Regions from separate parts of the Staphylococcus sp. 231237_7MaSpsaltlick genome, predicted to be linked through region 1. Evidence: riboswitches for the same ligand, from Rfam matches in the RefSeq annotation. Region 1 holds a riboswitch; each other region holds the start of a gene.
The links. A riboswitch is a leader RNA that binds a small molecule or an ion and turns the genes downstream of it on or off. The one in region 1 is predicted to bind S-adenosylmethionine.
Positions count from the first base shown of each region.

Region 1 (10,367 bases):
CAATGCATAAACGATGCTTAATAATTTATTTTTTAAAATTAAAATTACTAAATGAATATAAATTATTAGAAAATAAAATTTATTTCATCTAGAATTAATACGGTAACAAATTAAAGCTTTTTAGGAGGAAATTAAATGGCACGAGTATTATTTATTAATCCTGGTCCTTCTGGACATATTAATCCAACTGCTGCGTTATGTAAGGAATTGGTGGCACGTGGTGAAGAAATTGTATATTATGCGAGTGATCAATTTCAAGATAAATTGAACGACACTGGTGTAGAGATACGTACATTTAATACGGATGAAATGATTGAAGCGTTTAGAGAATTTGGCAAGGATAATTTATACCAAGTAGTGAATGGTTTATTAAATACTGTTGATATGATGTTACCTCGCCTTATTGAAGAAACTAAAGATGAGCATTATGATTATATGATTTATGACTCGATGTTTGGTTGTGGTAGATTATTAGCTCAGAAGTTAAATATTCCTGCAATTTCATCAGTGACATCATTCGCACATAATAAAGAAAGTTTCGACCAATTTTTAAATGCAATTGCAGCTACAATCGATTCAGAAGATATCGCGAAATCTGATGCACACTTTGAAACTTTAAGAAAGCAAATTGAAGCTAAATATGATGTTTCTGTACCGAATCGTTTTGAAGTCATGTATAATCCAGGAGATTTACACCTATCTTATATTATGAAAAAATTCCAACTCGACTATCAATCATTTGATAATTCTCAATTTTACTTTGCTGGTCCTTCTGTTTTAGAACCTACAGATTCAGGATTTATGGATGAACTTGATACAAGTCGTCCAGTTATTTATATTTCATTAGGTACAATTTTTAATCAAAATATTCCATTCTTTAATAAATGTTTTACAGCTTTAAAGGATATTGACGCTACTGTAGTCGTTTCAATAGGGAATGAGAACAGTTTGAATGATTTCAATGAAGTACCATCCAATTTTATTATCAAGCCAACAGTGCCTCAAGTAGAGCTCTTACAGCATACCTCATTATTCTTAACACATGCGGGTATGAATAGTACAAATGAAGCCATGAAAATGGGTGTGCCGATGTTAGCATTTCCTCAAAGTGCTGACCAACCCGTCGTTTCTAAGCAAATTGAAGATTTAGGATTAGGACAACGTTTAGATGCTGAAACAATGACACCTGCTGAATTACAGCAAACGGTACAAGCCATGTTAGAACACCTAGAACAATATAAAGCAAATATCGCTAACATTAAGGATGATCAACACAGTGATAAACCAGGTTATGTCTTGGCTGCTGATCGTATTTTTGAATTTCGCAATGAGTTTTGTCCCCAAGTTTAATTATTAAAAACTAAAAACACCTTGTAATTTCCATAGGCACTTTACTTTATCAAGTGACTGGATACTACAAGGTGTTTTCTTTATTATTTAATGATTTATGCTTCCCATAAATCTTCTAATAAGTTTGTTTGATTACGGTCTGGACCTACTGAGAAGATTGAAATCTTCACGTTACATAGTTCAGAAATGCGCTCTAAATATCTGCGTGCATTATCTGGTAATTCATCTAGTGAACGACAGCTTGTGACATCTTCTGTCCAACCTGGTAATGTTTCAAAGATTGGTTTACAACGTTGTAAGTCCTTTAAGTTTGCTGGGTATTCAGTGATTTCTTCTCCATCTAATTCGTATGCAGTACAAATCTTAACATTTTCAAGACCTGTTAATACGTCAATAGAGTTGATAGATAAATCTGTGATACCACTTGCACGGCGTGAATGACGTAATACAACAGAGTCAAACCAACCCACACGACGTGGACGTCCTGTTGTTGTACCATATTCGCGGCCAACTTCACGGATATGATGTCCATCTTCATCAAATAATTCAGTTGGGAATGGGCCGTCACCAACACGTGATGTATAGGCTTTACATACGCCAATTACTTTTGATACGAATGTTGGACCAACACCGCCACCTACAGTTACGTTACCTGCAACTGGATTACTAGAAGTAACAAATGGGTATGTACCATGGTCAATATCTAACATAACGCCTTGTGCACCTTCGAATAATACCTTTTCGTCTGCGACAAATGCATCATCTAATACTTTTGCTGTATCTGTTACGAATGATGCTAAACGTTGTCCCGCAGCATAATATGCTTCGAAAATTTCATCAAATGAAGGACATGATTTACCAAACATACCTTTGAAATATGCATCTTTGTATTCAATATTCTCTTTTAATAATTTTTCAAATGTTTCTTTATCTAATAAATCAGCAACACGAATACCGATACGTTGTGCTTTGTCTACATAAGCAGGACCGATACCTTTTTTAGTTGTGCCGATTTTATTATCTCCGCGGCGTTCTTCTTCATATTCATCTTGTTTTAAGTGATAAGGTAAAATAACTTGAGCACGATTAGAAATACGTAAATTATCTGTAGAAATACCTCTTTCATTTAAACCGTCTAACTCTTTTAATAAAGCAACTGGATCTACTACAACACCGTTACCGATGACTGCAAGTTTTTCTTTATAGAAAATACCAGATGGTACTAAGTGCAATTTGTACGTTTCTCCACCAAATTTAATTGTGTGGCCTGCGTTATTACCGCCTGAAAAACGTGCAATAACGTCTGCTTGTTCTGCTAAGAAATCTGTGATTTTACCTTTACCTTCGTCTCCCCATTGTGTCCCAACGACTACGATTGATGACATATGAGCACCTCCAAGTTTTTCTCAATTAACCACTAAGTATTCTACCAATAGCATAGTTATAATGCAAACAAAAATCGAACATTGATTTTTTGTAATTTTCAAAATTCTTTGTTGCAAGTAATTTTATTTCTATATAGCTTAATCATAGTAATACCAAGGTTTCAACTATCATTTTTAATATTTTACGACACATACTTCCATAACTTTAATATGAATAAATACAAACAAAAACCGTACGATTAAGAACAAAACTAATTTATCGTACGGGAAAATATTTTTTATAAAATTTTGTTAGCCCATTTCTGCATGGGCGTAATCGATGTCGGTAAATTTATTATATTGCTTCATAAAGTGTAATTTCACGGTACCCGTTGGGCCGTTACGTTGCTTGGCAATTATAATTTCTATTTCACCGTTTTCATCATTTGTCTGTGGTTCAAAGTTTGCATCGTCATCGTCGTCTTCATCCTCGCCACGATTATAGTAATCATCACGATATAAAAAGGCTACGATATCGGCATCTTGCTCTATCGAACCAGATTCACGAATATCACTCATCATTGGACGTTTATCTTGTCGTTGTTCAACACCACGTGATAACTGACTCAACGCAATAACCGGACATTCAAGTTCTCTGGCAATCGCCTTTAATGTACGCGATATTTCAGATACTTCTTGTTGACGATTATCTGAAAATCGTGAACCACTACCGGAAATTAATTGTAAATAGTCAATTACAATCATATCTAAGCCGTGTTCTTGTTTGAGACGGCGACATTTTGAACGTATATCGGTAATACGAATCCCTGGTGTATCATCGATAAATATCTTCGTTCTTGATAGTTTACCAACGGCAATCGTAAATCGATTCCAGTCCTCTTCGGTCATTGAACCTGTTCTTAAGCGGTTCGAGTCTACGTTACCTGAGCTACAAATCATACGTGTGGCCAATTGATCGGCACCCATCTCGAGTGAAAAGATTCCAACTGAATAATGATCTTCATGTGTCGCAACTTTCTGCGCGATATTCAGTGCGAAGGCAGTCTTACCAACTGATGGACGTGCCGCTAAAATAATTAAATCGCTGCGATTAAACCCTGCAGTCATCTGGTCTAGGTCACGATAACCTGTCGGGACACCAGGTGTTTGACCACTGTTTTGATCTAATACTTCGGCATTTTCATATACTTCACCAAGTACATCACGTATATCTTTAAAACCATCACTTTCACGTGAAGATGATAGTTCTAAGATTCTTCTTTCTGCATCATTTAAAATTGCATCTAATTCAAGTTCGTCATTATAACCATCATTCGCAATACTATCTGCAGTTTGTATTAACTTTCGTTTGGTAGCATGCTTAAACACAATTTCTGTATAGTATTGTATGTTTCGAGTGGTCGGAACGCTACTGGATAGCTCGGCAAGATACTGCGGACCACCCGCTTCATTCAATCGCCCTTCTTGTGACAATTGATCCATGATTGTTACGACATCTATATCTTTATTATCTTCGTTGAGGTTCATCATCGCTCTAAAGATGTGTTGATGTGCGCCTCTATAAAATGACTCAGGAAGTAAGACTTCCTGAGTTGTGTTAATCAATTCTGGATCTATGATAATGGCACCTAATACAGACTGTTCAGCCTCATTGCTGTGCGGCATTTGATTTTGTTCATACATTCCATCCATTACGATTACACCTCATATTTCAATTCGTTATTATTGTTCAACTGTGTGCACACGAATTGTACCTTCTACTTCTTTGTCTAGCTTCACAGGTACGTTGGTATAACCTAACGCGTGGATACCGCTTGGTAGATCCATTTTACGTTTATCAATTTTGATATTGTGTTGGTCTAGTAAGGCTTGTGCGATTTGCTTTGTACTTACAGAACCGAACAATTTACCACCTTCACCTGTTTTAGCTGATACTTTAACTTCGATTTCAGTTAATTGTTCTTTTAGCTTTTTAGCGTCTTCAATTTCTTGTTGGCGTTCAGCTTCTGCTGCTTTATTCTTTTGTTCTAATTGTTTTAAGTTTCCTGGTGTTGCTTCAATTGCGTAATTTTTCTTCAATAAGAAGTTATTTGCGTAGCCTACTGGTACTTCTTTAACTTCGCCTTTTTTACCTTTACCTTTAACGTCTTGTGTGAATATTACTTTCATGTATTCTCACTCCTACTCATTTGTTCTGTTATTGCTTCTTGAAGTTGATCGATTGCTTCTTCTACAGTTACACCTTTAATTTGTGTTGCAGCGTTTGTTAAGTGACCGCCACCACCTAAGGCTTCCATCGTTAATTGAACGTTAACTGCACCTAAAGAACGGGCAGACATACCGACGACGTCATCTTCACGTTTGGCTACTACATAAGAAGCATCTACGCCATCTAAACTTAACAGCTCATCGGCAGCTTGTGCAACCGTGACGGGATGATAAATTTTATCTTCCGAACCATGTGCGATGGCAACACCATTGTCTTGTAACTTAACTGTTTGAATCAATTCAGTTCTATTAATATATGTGTCGATATCATCTTTCAAGAAATGCTGTGTCAGAATTGTATCCGCACCATGCGCTCTTAAATAACTTGCTGCATCAAAGGTTCTAGAACCTGTACGCAACGTAAAGTTACGTGTGTCAACGATGATACCGGCAAACATAATTGTCGATTCGAGACGTGTTAAACGTTGCTCAGTTGGTTGATATTCTAATAATTCTGTCACTAACTCTGCAGTAGAACTTGCATATGGTTCCATATACACTAGTAACGGGCTAGAGATAAAGCTTTCACCACGTCTATGGTGATCAATAACCACTTTACGATTGGCCTTGTTTAGAATGTTTTCATCTAGTACCATCTCTGGTTTATGTGTATCGACTACAACAAGCGTTGTCTTAGAGGTCATGATATCCCATGCTTCATCAGAAGTAATAAATCGCTCTTTAAGTTCAGGCTTTTCATTGACCGCTTCCATTACACGTCGTAAGGTTGGATCGATATCTGATTCATTCAATACTATGTAGGCATCTAAGTTATTCATCATTGCAAAGCGTGACACACCAATTGCACCACCGATTGCATCTAAATCAGGTCGTGTATGACCCATGATAATGACTTTGTCACCTTCCATTAAGATATCTTTCAAGGCATGTGAGATAACTCGAGCTCTAACACGCGTACGTTTTTCCATTGGGTCAGTCTTACCACCGTAGAAACGTACATTACCGTTCATATTTTTAATTGCAACTTGGTCACCACCACGGCCAAGTGCTAAATCTAAGCCGGATTGCGATAGTTCACCTAAGTCGATAAGATTTTCAGAGCCTTCACCGACACCAATACTCAATGTCAGTTGAGCACGATAACCCACACTCTTCTCACGGAGCTGTCCTAAAATGCTAAAGTTAGCATCTTCAATTTCCTTTAAAATACGTTGATTTAAATAAGCGACAAATTGGTCTGAACTATAACGTTTAAAGTAAACATCATGTTCCTCTGCCCATCTACTGATTACACGTGTTACCATCGAGTTGATTTCAGAACGCTGTGTATCATTCATATTCTGTGTAATTTCATCGTAGTTATCTAAGAACAATGTCGCGATAATTGGTTTAGATTCTTCATATAAATCATTTGTCTGTACTTCTTCAGTTATATCGAAGAAATACAATACATGTTCACTTTCTGAATAACGCACACGATAGTGGTATTCATTCTCTTCAATTTCTACTTCTTGTGTTTTTTCTAATTGCTTTAAAATATTTGGATATACTTCATTAACTGGATCCGAAATCACATTACGACTCAAACGATCCGACATAAACTGGTTCATCCACTCTATGTTTTCATTTTCATCTAAGATAATCATACCGATAGGTAACGTCTTAATAGCAATGTTGTTACCTGCAGAAATATGTCCACTGAGATTATTGACGTAATAGTCTAATTTCCGAAAAGCTTGTCTTACCATCCAGGCTGTCGCTATGATGACAAACACTAAAACAACGGTCGCAATTCCTGCGACTAATTGGTTAAAGATAAACCAAACAACAACGAGTGCGATTGCTGTGAGTGCCAAAATAATAAATGGTAAAATCAACGCTTTTTTAGTGGATTGACGGTTCATTTTTCCACCCCAAATCATTTTTTAATGATGCTTTTCAGGTTAAAGCATAAATCTACCAATCCAATGAGTCCCACGATATGTGTAAATGGCGTTAATATTGTCCCAATCACCATTAAAATAATCGTAAGTGCAAGCGGCATTGATTTTGCTTTTCCAAAAAAGTGAATAACACTCAACCCTTGAATATACATACATAATGATAACACAATTTCAAAGTTTAATACGACACTTTGAAAAGTACCCGATTGGGTAGCAAACATAACACAAAACAGCACAATAATATAGATGACTAATATCGAGCGTTTCATCTGCCATGCATATAATGGTTTGAAGATTGGTGTAGCAACTTTGAATTTACGTAAGATTGGAAATGTAATAATAAGATTAATCAATATAAGTAGAAAAACTGCAATCACAATATAACTCGGTAATTGTACTGCAAATTGGCGGAAACCTTCTTCAAGAATCATTTTAGAATCTCCGGAGACTGCCGACTCTGTTATAAGTTGATGCATTTGTTGTTTCACTGGATTGATGATTGCAGAGGCTTTTGGTAATTTATCAAAAGTCTGTAATAACATAATCGCGATAAGTGAAACGATACTCATAAATGTAGTTGTAACATATAAAATACGTTCTTTTGACGTACGTTCTTTTAACAATTGGCCTACGATAAAGCTCAAGAAAATAATGAGGACCAATATACTTAGCACAAATATATTACCTAATAATGTTGTTAAGACAACCGATATAACCGCTGCTAAGCCAAACGACTCGTTTGATTTGTGCCATAAGATGATACCTGGTATCGTAGCAAATAATGCGAGTACCAGTCCTAGCGGTGGTAATATATGTAAAGCTAAAGCTACTACTATGAAAGCAATTATGCTAAGAATAGTTGCTTTAGGATATATTTTTGAAAACAAGTTCGCCACTCCTATACTATTTTTGACTATAACTACCATTTTAACCAATTTAAATCTTTTACACAATTTTACCGACCCATTTTATATAGAAGAATTAATGATCTGATAACATCTTTTAACATCCCCTTTGATTTACTGCAAATTCAGAAATCGTCTCTATCAAACTAGATTACTGATTACATGGATTAATGATTATTCCATCATTGCTTTTTGCCTTCTAAATTCCATACTTCTCGAATCTATTATTTCAACTTTTTTAAAATCAAAAAGGGCAATGCCTAATAACAACTCACAACGAGTCAGATGTCATTATGCACTGCCCATATTTCAATAAATATTCAATAACCTCAATATTATTTACGTTTAAATTTAGATAAGTTTAAGAAATGATATAAATTAGGTGCCCAATCATTAAAATTAAGCAAGAAACCATCGTGCCCAACATTATCAGGAACAAAGAAATGTTTATGGTATTTAAAGCGTTCTCCTACTGCCTTAACTAAATCATCTGGGTAGAGTAAATCATCGGTGAAACCCATTGTCATGACCTTTGTATCAAGTGAGCCAAACACAGCATCCACGTCATCTCTTCCTCTATCTAAATCATGGCTATCTAAGACGTCGAGCAGTGTTAAGTAACACTCAGACGCGAAATGTTGTTTAAATTTATCGCCTTGGTGTTTCTGATACGCAACTACTTGATCAGGTGTGAAACGTTTGTCATAACTTTTTGATGAACGATAGGTTAAGAATCCTAACTGTCTTGCGATACTCATTCCTTCTTTGTTATCAAGCAGAATAGCCTGTCTTGCGATTTCATTGAATGCACGACTATAAGATGACGTTCGATCAGTAGCAGCTAGGATTACTGCTTTCTCTACTTCAAATTTACGGTTATACAAAAGTTCCATCGCCTGCATGCCACCTAAAGAGCCACCGATTAATATATTAATCTTTCGATACCCTAGTGTTTCGATACCTAGTTCAATAGCTTTGACAATATCTCTCAACGTTAATTGTTTAGGAAAATCTACATCATTGAGTGCAGAACTTGAACCATATGGACTACCAATAACATTAAATGTTAAGAACTGATAATCATGAATTGGCATGTATCCACCATCAATAATTTCACGCCACCATCCAGGATCTTCATTCGTACCATATGTCAGATGATTGCCTGTTAATGCATGGCAAACTACTACAAGCGGTTGCCCTTGAAAACCCACATGCTCATAGCGTAACTTCAAATTTGCTATCGTTTCACCAGATTCAGTCGTAAATGGTCCCAATTCTAATGTATCAACCGTATAATTTGTCATTTTTTACCTCCTACTTAAATAAAAAAACTCCTCACTCTAAAAATAAGTAAGAAGTTTAACTATACTTATCATTCGAGTATCTCGTTGGTATTAGCACCGTACTACATCTTATATAGCCGGTTGCTGAAGCTTCAACGGGCCAAGTCCCTCTGCTTCTCGAAATAAGATTTTATTTTATTTATATGCATCTCATATAAAAGATGTCATAATTTTCTAATTATTGTCATTCTAACGGATATTAACTCTTACATCAATGAATTATTTAAAATAGCCATCTTAAGAGTGCCATTATTAAAATGCCCCCAATAATTGTAAAGGTTAGACTACGTGTGATAACTGCAATTAAGATTGTAGGTATCATCGTTATAATAAATGGGAAATTTAATGTGTAGCCAAGCCCATTGTCATGTTGCTCTATAACGCCATCTATAATTAATGCCGTGAATAGTGTAATTGGAATAAATGAGAGCCATTTGACGACCTTTTCAGACAACTGTATTTTCGTGATTAATATAAAAGGGATAACCCTTGTTAACCATGTAACTAACCCACACAACAAAATGATAATAAGCATATGTAGAGAAGTCGTCATTTATCCATCACCACCCCAAGCATTGCCGCAACAACTGAAGCTAAAATAATCGCTAAGTATGACGGCATAAATAAACTGAACAACAACATCATAACTACAACACAGATAATTAAGACAAAGTAAATTCTAATATGTGAGCGCTTTACCGCTTCAAATTGAGATACCGCTAGAAAGATAAACATTGCTGTGATTGCAAAGTCTAACCCTAAAGCATCCGGATGTTGTATGTATTTGCCAAATATAGCACCTGCAACAGATGACACTGTCCAAAATAAATACGCTGTAATATTTAAACCGTGTAGCCATCTATCATTTATCTTCTCACCTTTTAAATGTGGCGTGATAGCTACACCAAATGTCTCATCAGTTATAAGCGAAGAAAGCCCTAACCGATTTAACAATCCATAATCTTTATAATTCGGAGCTAATGTCATGCTTAATAAAAACATTCTCGAGTTAACTATGAATGCTGTAAGTACAATAGCCGTTATGGGTGTCCCTGAGATGACCAATGTGCAAATTATAAATTGAGCAGCACCAGCGTAAATCACTAAGCACAATAATATAATTTCAAGAATACTAAAGCCAGAGGCTACAGCAACAATTCCAAATGATAATCCAACACCAGCATAGCCTAACAAAGTGGGGATACATTCTTT
Region 1 is NZ_JBICNX010000006.1:326,931-337,297, reverse strand. Features, by position in the region: gene ACF91D_RS14350 (macrolide family glycosyltransferase) at 136-1,350, shown strand; gene ACF91D_RS14345 (adenylosuccinate synthase) at 1,446-2,735, opposite strand; gene dnaB (replicative DNA helicase) at 3,027-4,427, opposite strand; gene rplI (50S ribosomal protein L9) at 4,458-4,904, opposite strand; gene ACF91D_RS14330 (DHH family phosphoesterase) at 4,901-6,868, opposite strand; gene ACF91D_RS14325 (DUF2232 domain-containing protein) at 6,883-7,809, opposite strand; gene metX (homoserine O-acetyltransferase MetX) at 8,148-9,116, opposite strand; SAM riboswitch class I at 9,179-9,284, opposite strand; gene ACF91D_RS14315 (AzlD domain-containing protein) at 9,379-9,708, opposite strand; gene ACF91D_RS14310 (AzlC family ABC transporter permease) at 9,705-10,367, opposite strand, start outside.

Region 2 (10,367 bases), on a different contig from region 1:
TTTCCTTACCTTTTCTAACGTCGACAATTTTATACGTTCCATTCTGATTTGCATCAACCTGTATTGTTTTATTCGTTCGCTCAGATGTCATAAACCATTGCTTTAAAAAACGTTGATCTGTCCACGCTTGATATAATAATTCAGGCTCGACTTTAAATAATCGTTCAAGTTGTATCTCAACATTTTCATTTTCAATATTATATCTTGCCACGATTGTTCACCTACTTTCACTCTTAAGGATATTTTAACTCATTCTAGGTAAGTTCTAAACAATAATCCTTTTATTTCGATTAAGTTAAACAAATATAAATCTAAATATTTATTACACTTACTTAGTATTTCTATTTTCATTACATCTATTTACAGAATTTAAAGTTAGTAAATAACGTTATTGTTTATTATACATTAATTTAAAATATACAATTAAACATTAGCATGTGAATCTAACAATCTAGCTATGCTTTACGCTTTTTCTTATCTAATCTCGGTAATCTAAAGAAAATTGCTACTAAACCACAGACACCTAATAACGCCGGATAAATAGCGTATGGAACTAAATCAAATGGTGATATGGATGCAACGCCAGCAGCTGCTATAACTTGTGGACTATAAGGTAAAAGCCCTTGGAAACAACTAGCAAACATATCTAAAATACTTGCCGACTTTCGAGGATCGACATCGTATTCATCAGCGATGTCTTTAGCTAAAGGACCGGCCATAAGTATAGAAATCGTATTATTCGCTGTAGCAATATCTGCAGCACTTACCAATCCGGCAATACCCAGTTCTGCTCCACGTTTCGATTTAACTCTATTACGCACAAAATTTAATAACCACGTAATGCCTCCATTATGTTGAATCAACGCAACTAAACCACCAATTAACAATGCAATAATTGCAATATCTTCCATGCCGACAATACCTTTTGATATTGAACTTAATAGCCCTTTCCAGCCAAATGAATGATCAACCAATCCTATAATCGCAGATAGTAAAGTACCACCAATTAAGACAATGATTACATTAATTCCTACTAATGCCAGTATAAGTACCAATAAATATGGTATAACTTTAATTATATTATAATCATAATTTTTAGTCGCATCGATATGTGCACCATTTGTTAAAAACCATAGTGCAATAATAGTCAGTATTGCCCCAGGAAGTACTATTTTTATATTTACTTTAAATTTGTCACTCATTTTTGTCTTTTGTGTGCGTACTGCGGCAATTGTCGTATCAGAAATCATCGATAGATTATCACCAAACATCGCACCACCTACAACTGTAGCCATTGTAATCGCCGTTGATACATCTGTTGCTTGACTCAATCCGAAGCCTACAGGTGCGATTGCAGCAACTGTTCCTACAGATGTACCCATAGAAACAGACACAAACATACAAATAATAAATAAGCCTACTATGATTAAATTTTCTGGAATAATTGATAAACCTAGATTAACAGTGGATTTTACACCACCCATATCTTCCGTTGTTTGTGAAAAGGCACCAGCCAATAGGAAAATCAACATCATTAACACAATGTTAGAGTGTCCTGCACCTTTCGTGAATATTTCAACTTTCTGTTGAAACGATTCTTTTCTATTTTATAACAAGCCAATGATAGAGGCCACAATAATTGCAACGTTTAATGGCATTGTCGTGAAATCACCCGTCGCTATACCAACACCTAGAAACATCGCCACAAAGACGATTAAAGGAATCAATGCCCAAGCATTGCCTTTATACTGCTCTTTCATATTCAACCTACTTCCTTTGATATCAATTATGATTTAACGGTTTAATATCTTATAAAAATTAAAAACTCTTTTCATCCATTTGAAGAAAAGAGTTAATTTAAGCTCCTTATCTTCTAGCAATAGTTGCTACTGGATTTGGCACACGCTTTTACATGTTGCCGAAGTATCATAGGGCCAGTCCCTCCACTTCTCTTGATAAGTATGTTTTATTTTTTTACTACAAGAACTCTTGAATGTTAACGTCAAATACTGCTAAATATTAATATTTAATCTGAACTTTGTCAAACTTATTCCTTTAATAAACAACTACAGAGTAGACATTGATGATGTAACATGTGCATTACTATTCTGTTGGACGTTCAATGATAAAAGATTGTCCAAGATTCGCATAATTATTTCCAGCTAACCGACTCACAGCTCCTAATGCTTTAGAATCAATCTTATGCGGTTCTATATAAACTGTATCATCAATATGAAACATCACAACTTCTCCAATAATTAAATCAGATCCCTCTTGTTTATCACCTAAGGGAATAATTCTATCCAATTTACACTCTAAGCGTATCTTAGCTTGTTCAATCCCAGGTACAGATACGATATCAGAATCAACGCATGTTAAGTCTGTTCGTTCTAATTCATTCAATGACCTTGCAATTGGAGCTGCTGTACGATTAATTTGTTCTACAGTAGCTTCATCTGTTATATGCACAACAAATGCTTCAGTTGCTTCGATATTTAAGGAAGTATCCTTCCTTTTGCCTGCCGTTCGAGTTGTTGATAGCATAATCATCGGTGGCGCACTATTGACCACATTAAAGAAACTAAAAGGGGCTGCATTGAGCATGCCCTTGTCATCTTGTGATGTTACAAATGCAATGGGTCTTGGGATAACACTACCACTCAATAACTTATAGTTTTGTTGCTTTGTTAACTTTGCTGCTTCGAATTTTTTCATTTGTTCTACTCCTCATAAATAAAAAGTTAGAAAATCAACTTCCAGATTTTCTAACTTTTTGTTGTTTAATCTATTTGGGTTCCGCCTGTAACACCATACACTTGACCAGTTGTATAGCTAGATTCTTCAGCTGCGAGATGGACATATACACCTGCTAACTCAACAGGTTGACCTGCACGTCCAAGTACTGACTTTTGACCAAAGGTCGGTATCTTCGATTGAGGTTGTCCTCCTGAGATTTGTAACGGTGACCAGAATGGACCAGGTGCAACACAATTAACACGTATACCTTGTTCACCTAATTCTTCAGATAAACTTTTGGTCAATGAAATGATTGCCGCTTTGGTTGCAGCATAATCATGCAATATTGGACTTGGATTATAACCTTGAACAGAAGATGTCAATGTAATCGTTGCTCCGGGTTTTAAATAATCTATCGCCTTTTGTACTGTCCAAAATATAGGATAAACATTCGTTTCAAAGGTTTCTGTAAAGGAAGCTGTATCAAAGCCTTTGATACTTTCTCGATATTGCTGATGACCAGCGACTAACGTCACATTGTCCAATCCACCTAATTCTTGATGTGCCTGTGCAACCAAGTCATAGTTAAATTGTTCATTTCGAATATCACCCGGTATAAGCACTGCTTTACTGCCAGCAGCTTCAATTACCTGTTTCACTTCTTCAGCATCGACTTGTTCATCAGGGAGGTAATTAATTGCAACATCGGCACCTTCTTTTGCATACGCAATTGCAGCAGCACGACCTATTGCAGAATCACCACCAGTTACTAACATTTTATAACCTTCTAATCTATGATGGCCTGTATATGATGATTCTCCACAATCTGGTTGAGGATCTAATTGTTGTTGTAGTCCAGGAACAGGTTGTTCTTGCTTTGGAAAATCTTTGTTTGAAAATTTCTTTCTAGGATCTTGAGCAGACATAAGTAAACACTCCTTAATACATTTTACTTATATATTCAATACCCAATATGTTTCTGATTAATACAAAATAGCACTAATTATAATTAAACTTCATTTAATAGCTTTTGTACAAAAGTAACAAAATAATCTGGTACCTTTTCTAAAATACGCTCATCCGGATCATACTTCGGATGATGTAAATCATATTCACTGTTTGAGCCAATAAAGACAAATACGCTTGGGTATTGTTGAGAGAATCCAGAAAAATCCTCGCCAATTGTTAACGGTTCGTCCATAATACTTACGTTGTAACCTACTTCTTTTGCAACGGTAATGGCGTCATTTGTCAATTTTTCATCATTAACGACAGCACCAGGGAGACGGTGGTAGATTGTTTCTATTTCAACATTAAAGGCTTTGGCTAATCCATCGCCAATTGCTTTTAATCGTTGTTCAATTTCATTTCTTTTATCTTCGTCAAAGCTTCTTACCGTACCTTGTACATAGGCATGATCAGCAATAACATTCCAAGTATTACCGCTTGAAACCTCACCAATTGTTACGACAGCATTGTCAAATGCTGACATATTACGACTGACAATAGATTGTACACTATTTATCAATTGACCTAATACAATGACAGGATCATTCCCTTGTTCAGGTTTTGCTGCATGTGCACCTGTTCCCTTTATCTTATATTCAAAACGATCCACTGATGATGTGATAACACCCGATTTCACTGCAAACTCGCCAATATCTAATGTAGGATAGTTATGATAACCTAATACTGCTTTAGCACCATCAATCGCTTTGGTATCTGTAATATAAAACGCTCCATAACCTAATTCTTCTGCTGGTTGGAAAATAAATCTTACTCTTCCATTTAAATCTGACTCTACTTCCTTCAAACGAGTTGCTACGGCCAAGATACTTGCCATATGTATATCATGACCACATGCATGCATTACGCCTTCATTTGTAGAAGCAAATTCATTCTCTACTTGTTCATTAATTGGTAAAGCATCAATGTCTGTTCTTACTGCTACAAATGAATCTCCTTGACCGATTTCCGCGACTAAACCCGTTTCTAATGGTAAATCTAAAATTGTTATATCATATGATTCTAATATACGACGCAACCTTTTCGTCGTTTCATATTCATACTCTGATAATTCAGGATACTGATGAAACGTTCTTCTCCAATTTATATAATCTTCATATTGTGGCATGTTATGTCACGTCCTTTCTTTATTTATTACATTTTTTATTAAATAGTAACAAAGCGTTACTACAATTACTCCCATTGCCAAATTGTTCGTAACTAAAATAATACATATTGTTAAGCAAACTGTGCTTCCATGCAACACTGGCGCTTGCTTTATATATGCAATCGTTCTTCTATCAAATGTGCTAAATGCAATGGTTATCAGTACAGTTGCTAATACTGCCATAGGGATTTGAATCAATAATGACCCAAACAGATAGATACTGAGCAATAAAAAGCTTCCAGTAATTAATGAAGACACTCTAGAACTGCCACCCATAGCAATATTGAATCGCGATTGACCTACAAGTGCACTTCCACCATATCCACCTAAGAAACTCGTGATAATATTGGCAATCCCTTGACCTATAGATTCCTTGCTCACATCACTTTCAACTTTCGTAAGTTGATCTAACACTTGCTCGGTAAGTGCGTTTTGAATTGTTGCAACTATAGCCATCGCAATACCATAAATCAATGCAGTCAACCATAATTGGCGATTCATTATATGATCACACATAACAAATAAATTGAAATCGAGTTGAACCATAGAGATATCTTTCACTAATTCACTATTTAATTGGAATAGCCAAGTAACGATAGACATTACCACTATCGTTATCAAAGGGGATGGAATTTGATTTGTAATTTTGGGTAACACCCAAATCATCACAAACGAAACAACTACGATACCATATGTCGTTATTGTAGATGGAAAAATATGCTCTAATTGAGATGATAATAATATTATACCTAACGCATTCATAAAGCCAATTACAACACCTTGAGGTACGATATCAATAAGCCGATTCATTCGACATAAACCAAATATAATTTGAGTTAGTCCCATGATAAACGTTGCCATAATTAGACCGACTAATCCGGAATCCGAAACCAAAGGGGCAACTATCAGTGAAACACCACTGCTTGGAGCTGATATCATTAATGAACGATCGCCGACAATACTTATGACAATCATAATAATACCTGTACTCATTAATCCAATAGAAGGACTCACACCAGCAATAAATGAAAAAGCAATTGCACCAGGTATTAATGACAATGCTAATAGTATACCAACCAATACATTATGCTTTAAATTATGCGTTCATTGTGTGAGATAAGTATTTTTTTCCATACGTTGCGCACCTCCTATCCCCCTTGCATCCATATTATCATAATTGTCAAAATATTTAATAAACTCTGATTTGTAATTTTTTACCGTTACATTAATGATGTATTAAATATTTTAAAAATCTCAAAAAACAAAAAATGGGACGTGAATCTATTAATCTTACAAACAGATTTCGTCGCCCCATTAATTCGCATATTTATTTCATTATAAAATTCATGCTTCAAAAATTACTTTCAAGTTAGACAATCTAACAAACTGAAACATTGTGAAATGAATGTCTAAACTGTCTTAACGTATTATAATTCAAATGAATTATCTACAATGACCTTACCATCTTTAATAACTTTTTGAGCATGGTTTACGCCATAATGATACGGAATATATTCATGGTTTGGTGCATCCCAAACAACAATATTTGCTTTATCACCTTTATTAATTGTACCAGCATCAACATCAATTGCTTTTGCTGCGTTTACCGTAACAGCATTCCAAATTTCATTTGGTGATAATTTTAATTTTAATGCCGCGATAGACATAACTAACTGTAAGTTATTCGTTACACAACTGCCAGGATTAAAATCAGTAGCAATTGCAATTGCGCCATTATTATCAATCATACCGCGCGCATCTGCATATTGTTCTTTATCTAAATAGAAAGTAGTTCCTGGTAATAACACCGCTACCGTATCACTATCTCTTAATTTAGCTTTGCCTTCTTCACTAGATGCAACAAGGTGATCTGCAGAAATCGCACCTTCATCAATTGCTAATTCTAAACCACCTAATGGATCTATTTCATCGGCATGAATCTTCACAGCAAAGCCTTGCTCTTTAGCTGCTTGCATATATTTTTTAGATTCTTCTACAGTAAATACGCCTGTTTCACAGAATATATCTGCGAAGTCTGCATAACTTTTAACTTCCGGTAATAAGTCAATCATTTCTTGTAAGAATGCTTGATTTGATTCAGCATCTTTAGGTACCGCATGTGGTCCAAGGAATGTGTGTTTCATATCTAAGTTATATTTCTCAGCAAGTCGATTTGAAACTTTTAATTGCTTTAATTCATTTTCCTTATCTAAACCGTAACCACTTTTACTTTCGACAGCTAACACACCATGCTGAATCATTGTTAATAGATTTTTCTCAGCCTTTTCAAATAATTCATCTTCCGTGGCATTGCGTGTAGCTTCAACTGTTGATAAGATTCCGCCACCTTGCTCTAAAATCTCTAAATAAGAAACACCTTGTCGTTTTAATGACATCTCATGTTCTCTTGATCCACCATGAACTAAGTGTGTATGTGCTTCTACTAATGCTGGCGATACTACTTTACCAGTGGCATCTATTGTTTCATTAGCTTCATATTCATCTGTATGTGAACCAGAATAAACAACCTTTCCATCATTGATAACGACTGTACCATTTTCAATGATTTCTAATTCATTTAATTCTGCTCCTTTTAAAGGTCTATCCGTAGATTTCGGTAAAATTAACTGTTTTATGTTTTGGATAATTAAATCGTTCATTATTTCGCTCCTTTACCATTAATCATTGGAATTTTGATGCCTTTTTCATTTGCAACATCAATCGCTGATTGATAACCTGCATCAGCATGTCTCACTACTCCCATACCCGGATCTGTAGTTAATACACGTCCTAATCGTTTATCAGCTCGTTCTGAACCATCTGCTACAACTACCATACCAGCATGTAAAGAGTAACCCATACCTACACCACCACCATGGTGGAATGAAATCCAAGAACCACCAGCTGCTGTATTGATTAAGGCATTTAATACTGCCCAGTCACCTACAGCATCTGAACCATCTTGCATCCCTTCTGTTTCACGGTTTGGACTCGCAACAGAACCAGAATCTAAATGGTCACGACCAATAACGATTGGTGCTGAAATTTCACCTTCACGAACAAGTCTATTTAATGCTAAGCCCATCTTCGCTCTTTCTTCATATCCTAACCAAGCAATTCTTGATGGTAAACCTTGGAACGCAATTTTTTCCTCTGCCAAATCTAACCATCTAATTAATTTTTCGTTATCTGGGAATAATTTTCTCATTTCTTCATCTGCACGTTCAATGTCTTTTGGATCACCACTTAATGCCGCAAAACGGAATGGGCCTTTACCTTCACAGAATAACGGTCTAATATATGCTGGTACGAATCCAGGGAAATCAAATGCGTTTTCCAATCCATTATTATATGCAACTTGGCGAATATTATTACCATAATCAAACGCAACTGCACCTTTTTGTTGGAAAGCTAACATTAATGATACGTGTTCTTTCATTGAAGCTTCAGATTTTTTAACATATTCTTTAGTATCTTTTTCTCTTAAAGCCTTTGCCTCTTCTAAAGAGTAACCTTGTGGTACATATCCATTTAAAGGATCATGTGCACTTGTTTGGTCAGTAATGATATCAATTTTAAAGCCTTTATCTAAAATTGCTTTATGCGTATCAACTGCATTACCCACTAGACCAATTGAAAGTGGTTTACCTGCATCGCGTGCTTCAGCCGCTAATTCTAAAGCTTCATCTAAGCTATGTGTTTTTACGTCGCAATAACGTGTTTCAATACGTTTATCAATTCGCGTTTCATCTACATCTACGCCAATTACGACTCCACCATTCATCGTAACAGCAAGTGGTTGCGCACCACCCATACCTCCTAATCCAGCCGTTAATGTAACTGTACCAGTCAATTTACCATCAAAATGTTGATTAGCTAATTCACCAAATGTCTCATATGTTCCTTGAACAATACCTTGTGAACCAATGTAAATCCAGCTACCTGCTGTCATTTGCCCATACATCATCAAGCCTTTTTTATCTAATTCATTAAAGTGATCCCAATTAGCCCATTCTGGGACTAATACTGAATTTGATAATAATACGCGAGGTGCTTCTTCATGTGTTTTAAATACAGCAACAGGTTTACCTGATTGAACTAACATAGTCTCATCAGCTTCTAAATCACGTAAAGTATTTTCAATAGCTTCAAATGCTTCCCAGTTTCTAGTAGCTTTACCAATACCACCATAAACAACTAAATCTTCTGGTCGCTCTGCTACTTCAGGATCTAAGTTGTTATACAACATTCGTAATACGGCTTCTTGTTCCCATCCTTTACACTCTATATCTAAACCTTTTTTAGCTTCGATTTTTCGCATAGTTCACTACTCCTTTGTTTTATTATAATTTTTCATTAATATATGCAATATTGCACAATTACCCCTAAAATCAAATCATATTTCATAGTTGCATTTTTAATTATCATACTTGTTATATAATTCAGTATATTATGATAATATATAGACTACAAATATAAATAAACTACCTATTTATAGTTTCAAGTTATAAATGGTAGTTATTACTTTGGAGGATAAGTATGAAAATAATACAGTTAGAATATTTTGTTGCTGTCGTTAAATATAATAGTTTTACTAAAGCAGCTAATTTTTTACATATTAGCCAACCTTCACTGACTGCGACCATAAAAAAGATGGAAGCAGATTTAGGCTACGACTTATTCATTCGTACAACCAAGGAAATAAAAATCACTGAAAAAGGCATTCAATTTTACAACTATGCACAAGGTTTAATTCACCATTATCATCAAACAATTGAAAAAATGTATGATTTAAATACGAGTCATGCACCTAAAATAAAGCTATCTATTCTAGAGTCTTCAAACCAATGGATTTCACAAGTCATTTCCATTCATAGAAAGCAATTTACTGATCAAACTTATTTGGTTTCTGAGGTACATGATCAATCAAAAACAATTGATCAATTATTAAATTTTGAAAATCATATTGGACTAACAAATGAAATTATCAATCACGAAGCGATAAAATCAATTCCTTTATATAAAGAATCTTATGTTCTCATTACACCTAAAAATGCCTTTCCAGATATAAAGGCCATTGAAATAGAAGATTTACCGTTGATATTACCAACTAAAGGATCTCAAGTGCGCAAACATTTAGATGATTACTTTAATCGTATGAATATTAGACCTAATGTCATCATGGAAGTTGATCGCTTTGAAGCGGCAGCAAATTTTGTACACAAAGGACTCGGATACGCAGTTATACCTCAAGTATATTTCCAATCCTTTAACACACGAAATTTAGACGTCATTCATATTAAACCTAACCTAGGACGCACGATATACATCAATTATTTACAAAAAAGAAAGCACTCAGAACGAGTACTTTCTCTTATAAACCAATGTATAAATTACTGGGACATTACACAATAAAGTGGTGTAAAAAGTTTGCTGATAATTTTGCAGTTCTATTATC
Region 2 is NZ_JBICNX010000008.1:84,727-95,093, forward strand. Features, by position in the region: gene ACF91D_RS16455 (SRPBCC family protein) at 1-211, opposite strand, end outside; partial or broken gene ACF91D_RS16460 (Na+/H+ antiporter NhaC family protein) at 456-1,760, opposite strand; SAM riboswitch class I at 1,864-1,962, opposite strand; gene ACF91D_RS16465 (flavin reductase family protein) at 2,104-2,715, opposite strand; gene ACF91D_RS16470 (SDR family oxidoreductase) at 2,781-3,662, opposite strand; gene ACF91D_RS16475 (amidohydrolase) at 3,746-4,870, opposite strand; gene ACF91D_RS16480 (SulP family inorganic anion transporter) at 4,877-5,989, opposite strand; gene hutI (imidazolonepropionase) at 6,337-7,569, opposite strand; gene hutU (urocanate hydratase) at 7,569-9,230, opposite strand; gene ACF91D_RS16495 (LysR family transcriptional regulator) at 9,449-10,324, shown strand; gene hutG (formimidoylglutamase) at 10,314-10,367, opposite strand, start outside.
Region 2: linked by a shared signal. The riboswitch ahead of ACF91D_RS16460 (Na+/H+ antiporter NhaC family protein) and the one ahead of metX (homoserine O-acetyltransferase MetX) in region 1 are both predicted to bind S-adenosylmethionine.

Region 3 (10,367 bases), on a different contig from region 1:
CGAAATAGTAGAAGGGTTAATATAATTACATTCACCAAGCGGTTCCATAAATAAACACTCCTTAATAATGTAAATTGTACGTTAAGTTTTACCCAAGTGTTTACAAATTAAAACTGTTTTTATAATAGAATTATTATAAAATGTATTTTTGAACGATATCATCAATTATTTATATTTTTCAAGAAACGTAAAACTATTATTTATTATATTTCCATGACACATAAAAATAAAACCTGAAATAGCTAATTGGCTGTTTCAGGTTTTATTAGATTTCATATTAAATTACCAAGGAATGATACCGAGTATACAAGCGACTAGTATCATAAATAAGCTAGAACCAATGGCCCATTTAATTACAATACGTTGGTTTTGACCATATTCGATATCTAACATACCTACAAGTAAATAACCAGCAGCATATAAAGGACTTAGTACATGAAGTGGTTGACCAAGCACTGATGCTCTAGCCATTGCAACTTTTGAAATACCAAATTGCTGTGCTGATTCTGCTAAAATTGGTAGGACACCATAGTAGAATGGATCATTTGCCATAAAGTATGTAAATGGCCCACTCAGAATAGCTGTGATTAATGCGAAGTGATTACCCATTGCATCCGGAATGATATGTACTAAGGCATTTGCCATTTCATTTACCATTTTCGTACCATTCATAACTCCTGTAAAAATACCTGAAGCGAATACTAAACTGATTACTGCAAGTACATCGCCAGCATGTTTTTTGACTACTGAATTTTGAATACTTAAATTTGGATAGTTTACTAATAAAGCTACGCCAAACCAAAGCATGAATAATACTGGAATTGGTAATAATCCAATAATTAAACAGATAATTAATGAAATTGTAAGAATAGCGTTGGGAATAATCATTTTTGGTCTTTTTAATAATGATTCTTCTTTAGTATCAGTTTTAGTGACATCATCTAAATCGATGTCAGTATAAGATGTGATAAATTTTCTTGAACGTTTACCTAAAATATAAGCGACAATAAAGGCAAAGACTATACCTGCAACCATAGCTGGAATAATAGGTATAAATACTTCTTCCGTTGTTACTTGTAATGAAGAAATTGCTCTCGCAGTAGGTCCACCCCAAGGTAACATATTCATAACACCGATAGATAACAGTGCTAAAGTCGAAAGTGTGTAAAGACTCATGCCAATTTTCTTATATAAAGGCATCATTGCGGTAACGGTTATAATAAAAGTTGTAGTTCCATCGCCATCTAATGCAACCATTGAAGCAAGTATGACGGTTCCAAATGCAATTTTTACAGGATCCCCCTTAACAACTTTTATAATTTGATTAATAACAGGTTCAAATAAACCAGCATCAATCATAACCCCGAAATACAAAATAGCAAAAGTAAGCATAATACCAGTTGGTGCTACAGTTTCTATTCCTTCAAGCATGAACTTGCCTATGCCCGCATAGAATCCGCCGATAAGTGCAAAAATTGTTGGAATAACAATTAACGCAATTAAGGCTGACATTTTACGTGTCATAATAAGTATCATAAAGATAATAATCATGACGAAACCTAAAATAGCTAAATTCATATTTTAATCCCCCTTATTTTTATCATTATAGCGCTTTCAGAATATTTTTAAAATTAAAATTGCTATAAAATTGAAAAAATTTATTTAAATTAAGAATTGTTAATATAACTACAATATTTCAAAAATAATTATTAGCTAAATTTATACTATTGAGAGGAGGATTCTTGGGGAAATTCATTATTACTCATTTTTTAAATAGGTAGTTATGAAAATTAGTTATATAGACAGCTAATAGGGGAGGCAGCATTCAAATTATAGCTGATGATAAATGGATTGAAACCAATAGAATTATATGGAGGTAGCATATTTTTATAATCAGTGCAGATGAATGTTTAACAATATTTAAAATACCAAAGAGAGTAGAATGAGCATTATGGGCAAAGAGAATTGAACTATTTCTTATTTCAGCGAATAATATATTAAGCCGTTAATAATATAGAAAAAGCCAACCCTATAGATTGATTGAATCATTGTAAAGGATTGGCTTTCTTCTTAAATTTTTGTTTTAAGCTATTAAAAATGTCAGCTTTTATTTTGATATGAATACATTATGTATTAAATAAATGAAACTGTGTTAATTATTAAATTAACGAATTCCATAATGGGAATGACAATAATATGAAAGAGAAAATACTCACACACATTGCAAATATGTTAGCAATACGATCACCGCGTAAACATGCGTAAATATTGATTAACAATACACCTAATATAAATAAACCGCCTGCAATGATTGATAAATTACCATCTAATATTTTATTTACAACGAGTAATGGTGTGGCAAGTGTAATTAATGATAAAAATAATGACAATAATGTTGTTGCATATTTCAACTTGTTCAGTCCTCTCAATATTTAAAAGATGAATGAAAATATCTACTCAATTTTAACTTAAATAAAAGTGTTATACGTACTCACTAAAAATGATATTTGGTTCTAAATGTAATTGCAAGTAATTATAAAAAAGTTTTATAAAAGGTTTGAAATGTATGTAGGATCATTTAAACTGCTCAATACAGAAAAGAGACGTCAATTTCCTTAAATTATATAAATTTTATACGATACAACAATGTAGTACGGTTCAATTATTTAATTATTCTTGTTCGTTCTCTAAAAAATTATAGATTAGCCAATGTTCATCAACATAACGCTCACCATATTTTCTAGCATGATGTTCTAGTACAAGTGTTTCAAAATTCAACTGGCTAAAAAATACTTTGCCACTAATATTGTTAGAAATTAAAGAAGTTAATAATATTTCAATTTTCTTTTCTCTACAAATTTGAAATAAATGTTCCATCAATAGTTCTGCGATTTGCTCTTTTTCTTCATGATCTGAGCCGTTAGCGCATAAATTTTCTATGATCGCTTTGTGAGTTAATCCATAAGATTGATCATGAATTAAAGTCGCGGCACCAACTAATTCACTACCTTCAAACACACCAATTACGTTATGATGATTGTTATTTATATCTAGAATATCGGTGAGTACATTTTTTGATATGCAGTGTTCATTCTGGTATTTCCACGCGTATACTTCAAGTTTTTTATGGATGCCTTGCAATAAAAGCGAATAATAAATCGATAAATCTTCAACTGTCAAATAACGAACGTTTCTCATTAAAAGGCCCCCTAAATATTTGAAGTAAAAACTTAAATCAATATTTTGATAATTTTATTATAATATTAAAGGAAAAAATTTATTTGAGCAATACTATTTTTGATTTTTTATGAAAAGTTAGTAGTACGTTTAATTTGAATATAAAATAATCTATCAATTATAAAATGTGTAAATTTAATTAGTTGAATTTTTTTAGAACTCATTTATATATAAAAATTATGATATAATGTGGTGAGATACATATTTGAAAGAGAGGGCAAAGATTGTGACGTCAATTATCACAATAGTTGTTTCGCTAATCGTTCTTGTCCTGATTGCTTTTTTGGTTTTAATTACTTATTTTATCTTAAATGATAAAGACGACAGATTCTAATATTTATTTGATGATTTATAAAAAGAAATCAAGATTTAAACAAAAAAGATTTTGGGACAAAAATCCTAGAAAAATAGCACTCAGATAATTGAATTTAATTTATCTGAGTGCTATTTATTTTATATTATGTATTGTTGGCTCGCTTTCCTAGGGGACAGCTTCAGCCTGTAGTCTTCAGCTTGTCCTGTTCCCTCAGGAGTCTCGCCAAAATACGTCGTTCCAATAAAAATTCAAATTAAAATATACTTAATAAAATAAGGCCTTTTCATATAATTTGATAATCACTACTAAGTTAAATGAACAAGGTGTCTTAAATATAAAGGTCATGACATGTTTCAACTTATGCTGCCAATGGCAATTTCAATACATATTTCTTTAAATGATATGTCATGCTATGTTAATACAATCGTTGAAATAATCTCTGACAATAAAAAAATGAATTCAAACATCATCGTGGAACGATGTCTTATCATTCTAAATGAATATTAAAAAGGCAATTTCTATATGATTTCAATAGAAATTGCCTTCTTATCGTTGTCCAAGAAATTTGTTTCTTAGACGCTTTGTATTTTATATTAAGTGCTTATTTTACTACTTCAACACTTAAATCTACATCAATATTGCCACGTGTTGCTTTTGAATATGGGCAAAAGTCGTGTGCATCTTGTAAATACTTTTCAGCATCTTCTTGTGATAATACATCTTTCACTTTTGCATCTATTGAGACGCTTAATTTTGGACTTTCTGCTTCAGGATCGTCTTCTAAACGGACTGTTAAAGTTACTTCTGGTTCTGCACCACGAACTTTATTTTGTTTTAAAATTAAATCAAATGCACCATTAAAGCATGACGCATAACCTGCTGCGAATAATTGTTCAGGATTTGTACCCTTTTCAGCATCAGCTTGAGCTGGTGGAATTACCGCTACGTCAATTGCTTTGTCATCAGTTTGAACGTGTCCATTACGTCCACCTGTATTTGTTGCTTTCGTTTCATATTTTACTGCCATTTAAAATACCTCCTTAAGGTCTTTATTCTTATGTCTACCCATTGTATAAAATTTAAACCATAGGAATTCGTTTTCATTATAAAATAAATTTTAATATGCTTGATGCAATATGCATATACCATCAAATTGGAGTGTATTATAGGCAGAAATGACTCAGGTTATGTAACGGGACTGGTTGTAATAAATAACTTTATCGTGGTGTGAAATGAATAGCGCAGTAAATGTGTTATGTATTGCTGATTCTGCTGAAAATAATAACTTGGCATTGTGTTATTTTCAAAATTTGTTATACAATAATTTTAATTATCTTACAAAGGGAGTACATATAATGACAAAAGTCGATATTGCTGTGACGATAGCTCCAGAAAACAAAATAACTGAAGAAACACTACAACAATTAAAACTGTATAGTGACTCATTTGAAATTATTGAATTGCGCATAGATCAGTGGCAAGCGTACAATAATGAATTATTGGAGCAAACTATTGAGTCAATAAAAGAGTTGAATATCAATAAACGATTATTGGTGACTTATAGAACGCAATCACAAGGTGGTGCAGGAACACTTGAAGATGATAATTATAGACAATTGTTATTCAATATTAGCAATGTCAATGGTGTTGATTTACTAGATATTGAATTTGACAAGTCTGTTAACAGAGATTTATTCATAGCACTTGTAAATGATGTGGAATCACAAGGTGTGGAAACTGTATTGTCATATCATGATTTCAAACAAACGCCGCCTATAGAAGAATTAAAGCATTTATATTTTAAAATGCATCAATTGTCACCAAGCTATATCAAGGTTGCTGTGATGCCACATGACAAGATGGATGTGCTACGCTTGTTAGAAGTGGTTTCTGAAACCGCTGATACAGTATCAGAAAAGGTGATTGGCATATCAATGTCTAAATTAGGTATTGTTTCAAGGACTGCGCAAGGTGTATTTGGTGGAGTAGTTTCCTATGGTTGTTTGGATACACCGAAAGCACCTGGTCAAATTCATGTTGAAACATTGAGAGCACAGTTGAATCTATATGAGTAATTTGAAAATATCGTCATTCTACATTATAATTGATAATAGTTATCAATAGAGAAAGGGCGATATAACTATGGAACTGCAAGAGGCTATTTCACAACGTAGAAGTGTAAAAATCTTTAAGAGAGATATGACTATAGATGAAGATGCATTATATGATGCGATTAAAAAGGCTGCTGATGCACCTAACCATGGACACAGGGAACCGTGGAGAGTGATTCACGTTGCTAAAGATAGATTGGGAAATATGAGTAAACAACTAACTCAAATTGCGTTTCATGATAAACCGAAAAAGCAAGAAGATCACTATCAAGTCGTTACTAATTTAGGTGGTATGTTGGTCTTGATTTTAAAGGAAGACCCTCATCAATTAGAAGGTTTAGAAGATCATTTGGCGTTTGGTGCTTATGTACAAAATTTAATGCTATTGTTGCATGAAGCAGGAATAGGTACATGTTGGAAGACGCCGCCTTATATTTTTGACAAAGAAGTCCAAGCTCTATTTAATATTCAGGAAAACGAACGTTTACTAGGATTTTTATATTTAACTGACTTAGAAGATAAAATGAATTATAGACCACGACATACCGAAAATATAATTGAAAAGTTTTAGCCCATTAAAAAAGGAGTGAGACCAAGAAGTCTATATCAATAGATTTTAGTCTCACTCCTTAATTTATTATTTAAATGTTTCTGCTAAGAAAGATTCAACTTGTTCTGGTGATTTAGCATTTGCAGAATGTAAGTGTGCTAATTTATTTCCATCTTTAAATACGAGTAGACTTGGAATTCCCATCACTTCATTGTCTGCAGCTACATCTTCTAATTCATCTCTGTTAACTGTAAACCATTGGTAATCATTATATTTTTCAGTTATTGGATCAATCCACATATCCATAGCTTTACAATCAGGGCACCAGCCTGCTTCGAATTTAACAATGACTGGTTGATCACTTTGAATTGTCTCTTTAAATTGATCAGTTGTATTAATAGGTTGCATAATTAATTCTCCTTTTTGATAGATTAGTAATACTATTATAGCGAAATTATAATTCTAATAAAAAAAATTAGCTTAATAATTAGAGCGTTTTATGAATAAATTTGATATATTAGTGATAACTAGACATAGGAGGTACAGAATAATGATAAAATTTTACCAGTATCCTAATTGTACAACATGTAAAAAAGCAGCAAAATTCTTAAAAGACTATGGCGTTAGCTTTGAACCAATTGATATTGTACAACACACACCTACTAAGAGTGAATTTAAAGAAATTTTAGCTGGAACAGATATTGAAATTAATAAACTTTTCAATACGCATGGCGCAAAATACAGAGAGTTAGGTCTCAAAGATAAGATAAATGATTTAACAGATGATGAAAAACTAGATTTACTAGCTTCAAACGGTATGCTAGTTAAACGACCACTTGCTGTATCTGGTGATAAAGTGACTGTTGGCTTTAAAGAAGACGAATATAAACAAGTTTGGTTATAAGACAATATTAGTCATGGCAATCAAGTAAAGCATAATAAATTTACAAAAAATGAAAACGCTTTATAAAAATGAGCGAAAAACGGTTGAAGGTGCAATGTTATCCCACTTTATAGTTGCCCTAATACCTTTCATATGGCATCATGAATATGTAATAACATTTAGGAGGGGATACTCGTGGCAGTACCAAACGAATTAAAATATTCTAAAGAACATGAATGGGTAAAAGTTGAAGGAAATACAGCAACAATTGGTATTACTGAATACGCTCAAAACGAATTAGGAGATATCGTATTCGTTGAATTACCAGAAGTTGATGATGAAATTAATGAAGGCGACACTTTTGGTAGTGTTGAATCTGTAAAAACTGTTTCTGAATTATATGCACCACTTTCAGGTAAAGTACTTAGCTCAAATGATGAGTTAGAGGATAGCCCTGAGTTTGTAAATGAATCACCATATGAAAAAGCATGGATGATTAAAATTGAATTAAGTGATGAAAGCCAATTAGAAGATTTATTATCAGCAGAACAATATTCTGAAATGATTGGTGAATAAACATGACTGAAACTCCTTGATCCTTTGAATCTGGGAGTTTTATTTTTATATGTAAAAATAGTGCAAATTATATTAAGGGGATGAATAATCTTTAACAATATAAAAAGAAGATGTTATATGCCGTGGTAATGCATAAAATAGATGCAATAATTAAATGTGAACAATTAAGTTATAGTCACATTTATCTAGAGTGTGCAAAGGTTACATGATAAAAATGTAAATAATGTTTATGCTTATTAACTAATGTGAAAAACTTAATAGAAGAGAATAACTATCAACATTTAGAGGGTGGATATCATGACGATACTGAACCAAGTAATCATTGTCGAGGGGAAGTCCGACAAGAAGAGGGTAAAGCAAGTTATAGATCAGCCAATTGAAATTATTTGTACGAATGGTACAATGGGCGTTGATAAATTAGATGCAATGATTGAATCATTATATGGAAAACAAGTGCATATACTTGTTGATTCAGATAATGAAGGTGAAAAAATCCGTAAATGGTTTAAACGTTATTTAAGTGAAAGTCATCATATTAGAATTGATAAACAATATTGTGAAGTTGCAAAATGTCCAAAGCCATATCTCTCACGAGTCCTAGAAAAAAATGGATTTAAAGTAAAGGATGAAGAGAGCATGGCAAAGGCTCAAATAGATTATATAGCTGAAAGGGTTAGTTTATTAACATGAACGTAGCAAAAGAAACGCGTGTCGATATACATGAACACGATGATAAAGAGAAATCACTGGTGTTTGGCTATACACCTACGTGTGGAACATGTAAAATATCTGAACGAATGTTAGACATCGCTAATGAAATCTTACAATTACCAATTACGAAAGTGGATTTGAATTTTTATCCAGAATATAGCCAAAAGCACGAAATTCAATCTGTACCCGTACTATTAGTCATGTCAAAAGGACAAGAGATAAAGCGTATTTACGCATTTCAGTCGGTACCTTATTTATTAGAAAATTTAAAATAGTTATTGACGAATCTCTAGTGCGATGGTAGGATTATTGATAATTAAATAAATGAAACTCTTATCACGAGAGGTGGAGGGATGTGCCCTACGAAGCCCGGCAACCGTCTGTAACAGAAATGGTGCCAATTCACAAAAAGTCTTATTGGACTTTTGGAGATGAGAGAAGCGGCAAATGCTTTCTCTATTCTTCGGTGAACAAGGGAAAGCATTTTTTAATTGATAGAGCAATACAAGGAGGCAACTATGATGATTGAGTTAAATCAAATAGTGAAAAGGTACAAAACTAAGAAACAAGACGTACTTGCTGTAGATCATGTTGATTTAAGCATTCAATCAGGCTCAATCTTTGGGGTAGTTGGTTTTTCTGGTGCAGGAAAGAGTACTTTAATCAGACTCTTAAATAATCTCGAACAGCCTACTTCAGGAGACGTTATCATTGATGGCGATACTATAGGGAAACTATCAAAATCAGAATTACGTAAAAAACGTCAAAAAGTGAGCATGATATTTCAACATTTTAACTTACTATGGTCAAGAACGGTTTTAAATAATATTACGTTTCCATTAGAAATTGCAGGTGTTTCAAGATCAGAAGCGAAACAACGTGCACTAGAACTAGTGGAGCTAGTAGGATTGAAAGGTAGAGAGGACGCTTATCCGTCAGAACTATCTGGTGGTCAGAAACAACGTGTTGGTATAGCAAGAGCATTGGCTAATGAGCCGAATGTATTACTATGTGATGAAGCAACGAGTGCACTTGACCCCCAAACAACAGATGAAATCTTAGATTTGCTGTTGAAAATCAAGGAACAACGTAATTTAACAATTGTGATCATTACACATGAAATGCAAGTCATTAGACGCATATGTGATGAAGTAGCCGTGATGGAAAATGGCCGAGTAATTGAACAAGGTGCAGTAACATCTGTCTTTGAAAACCCACAACACGATGTGACAAAACGTTTTGTCAAAGATGATCTAAATGATGATTTTGATGAGTCTATTACTGATTTAGTACATATTGATGATAATTCGTATATCGTACGTTTAAACTTTACAGGTAATAATACGACTGAACCACTTATCTCATATATTACAAAAACACATGATATTGATGTGAATATATTAGAAGCCAATATCAAACATTCTAAAGACGGTTCCATCGGATTCTTGGTATTACATTTACCGTCATTAGATTCAGAAAAGTTCGAAAAGTTCAAAAATGATTTAGAAGCGCAACATGTTTCATTGGAGGTGTTAAAGCATGGGTAATTCATTTAGTGACATACTCCAAGAAATGATTACAATGCCAAATGTTCAATGGAGTGAGGTTTGGATTGCAACATACGAGACATTGTATATGACAATTGTTTCTACGATATTTGCATTTATCTTTGGTTTGATTTTAGGTGTGTTATTATTCTTATCTGCTAAAAGTGATTCGAAGGCAGCTAGAATATTTTATAATATTGTATCGTTCATTGTTAACTTGTTCAGAGCGATACCATTCATTATCTTGATATTACTATTAATTCCTTTTACAAGCTTAGTACTTGGAACAATTAGTGGACCTACTGGTGCTTTACCAGCACTAATTATCGGTGCTGCACCATTCTATGCACGATTAGTCGAAATTGCATTTAAAGAAATCGACAAAGGTGTTATCGAGGCAGCATGGTCAATGGGTGCAAATACTTGGACTGTAGTT
Region 3 is NZ_JBICNX010000003.1:71,495-81,861, reverse strand. Features, by position in the region: gene ACF91D_RS06305 (hypothetical protein) at 1-48, opposite strand, end outside; gene ACF91D_RS06300 (CitMHS family transporter) at 283-1,578, opposite strand; gene ACF91D_RS06295 (hypothetical protein) at 2,160-2,411, opposite strand; gene ACF91D_RS06290 (GNAT family N-acetyltransferase) at 2,671-3,198, opposite strand; gene ACF91D_RS06285 (organic hydroperoxide resistance protein) at 4,155-4,580, opposite strand; gene aroD (type I 3-dehydroquinate dehydratase) at 4,909-5,628, shown strand; gene ACF91D_RS06275 (nitroreductase family protein) at 5,696-6,235, shown strand; gene ACF91D_RS06270 (thioredoxin family protein) at 6,302-6,622, opposite strand; gene ACF91D_RS06265 (arsenate reductase family protein) at 6,765-7,118, shown strand; gene gcvH (glycine cleavage system protein GcvH) at 7,293-7,673, shown strand; gene ACF91D_RS06255 (toprim domain-containing protein) at 7,971-8,363, shown strand; gene ACF91D_RS06250 (thioredoxin family protein) at 8,360-8,659, shown strand; SAM riboswitch class I at 8,715-8,822, shown strand; gene ACF91D_RS06245 (methionine ABC transporter ATP-binding protein) at 8,906-9,931, shown strand; gene ACF91D_RS06240 (methionine ABC transporter permease) at 9,924-10,367, shown strand, end outside.
Region 3: linked by a shared signal. The riboswitch ahead of ACF91D_RS06245 (methionine ABC transporter ATP-binding protein) and the one ahead of metX (homoserine O-acetyltransferase MetX) in region 1 are both predicted to bind S-adenosylmethionine.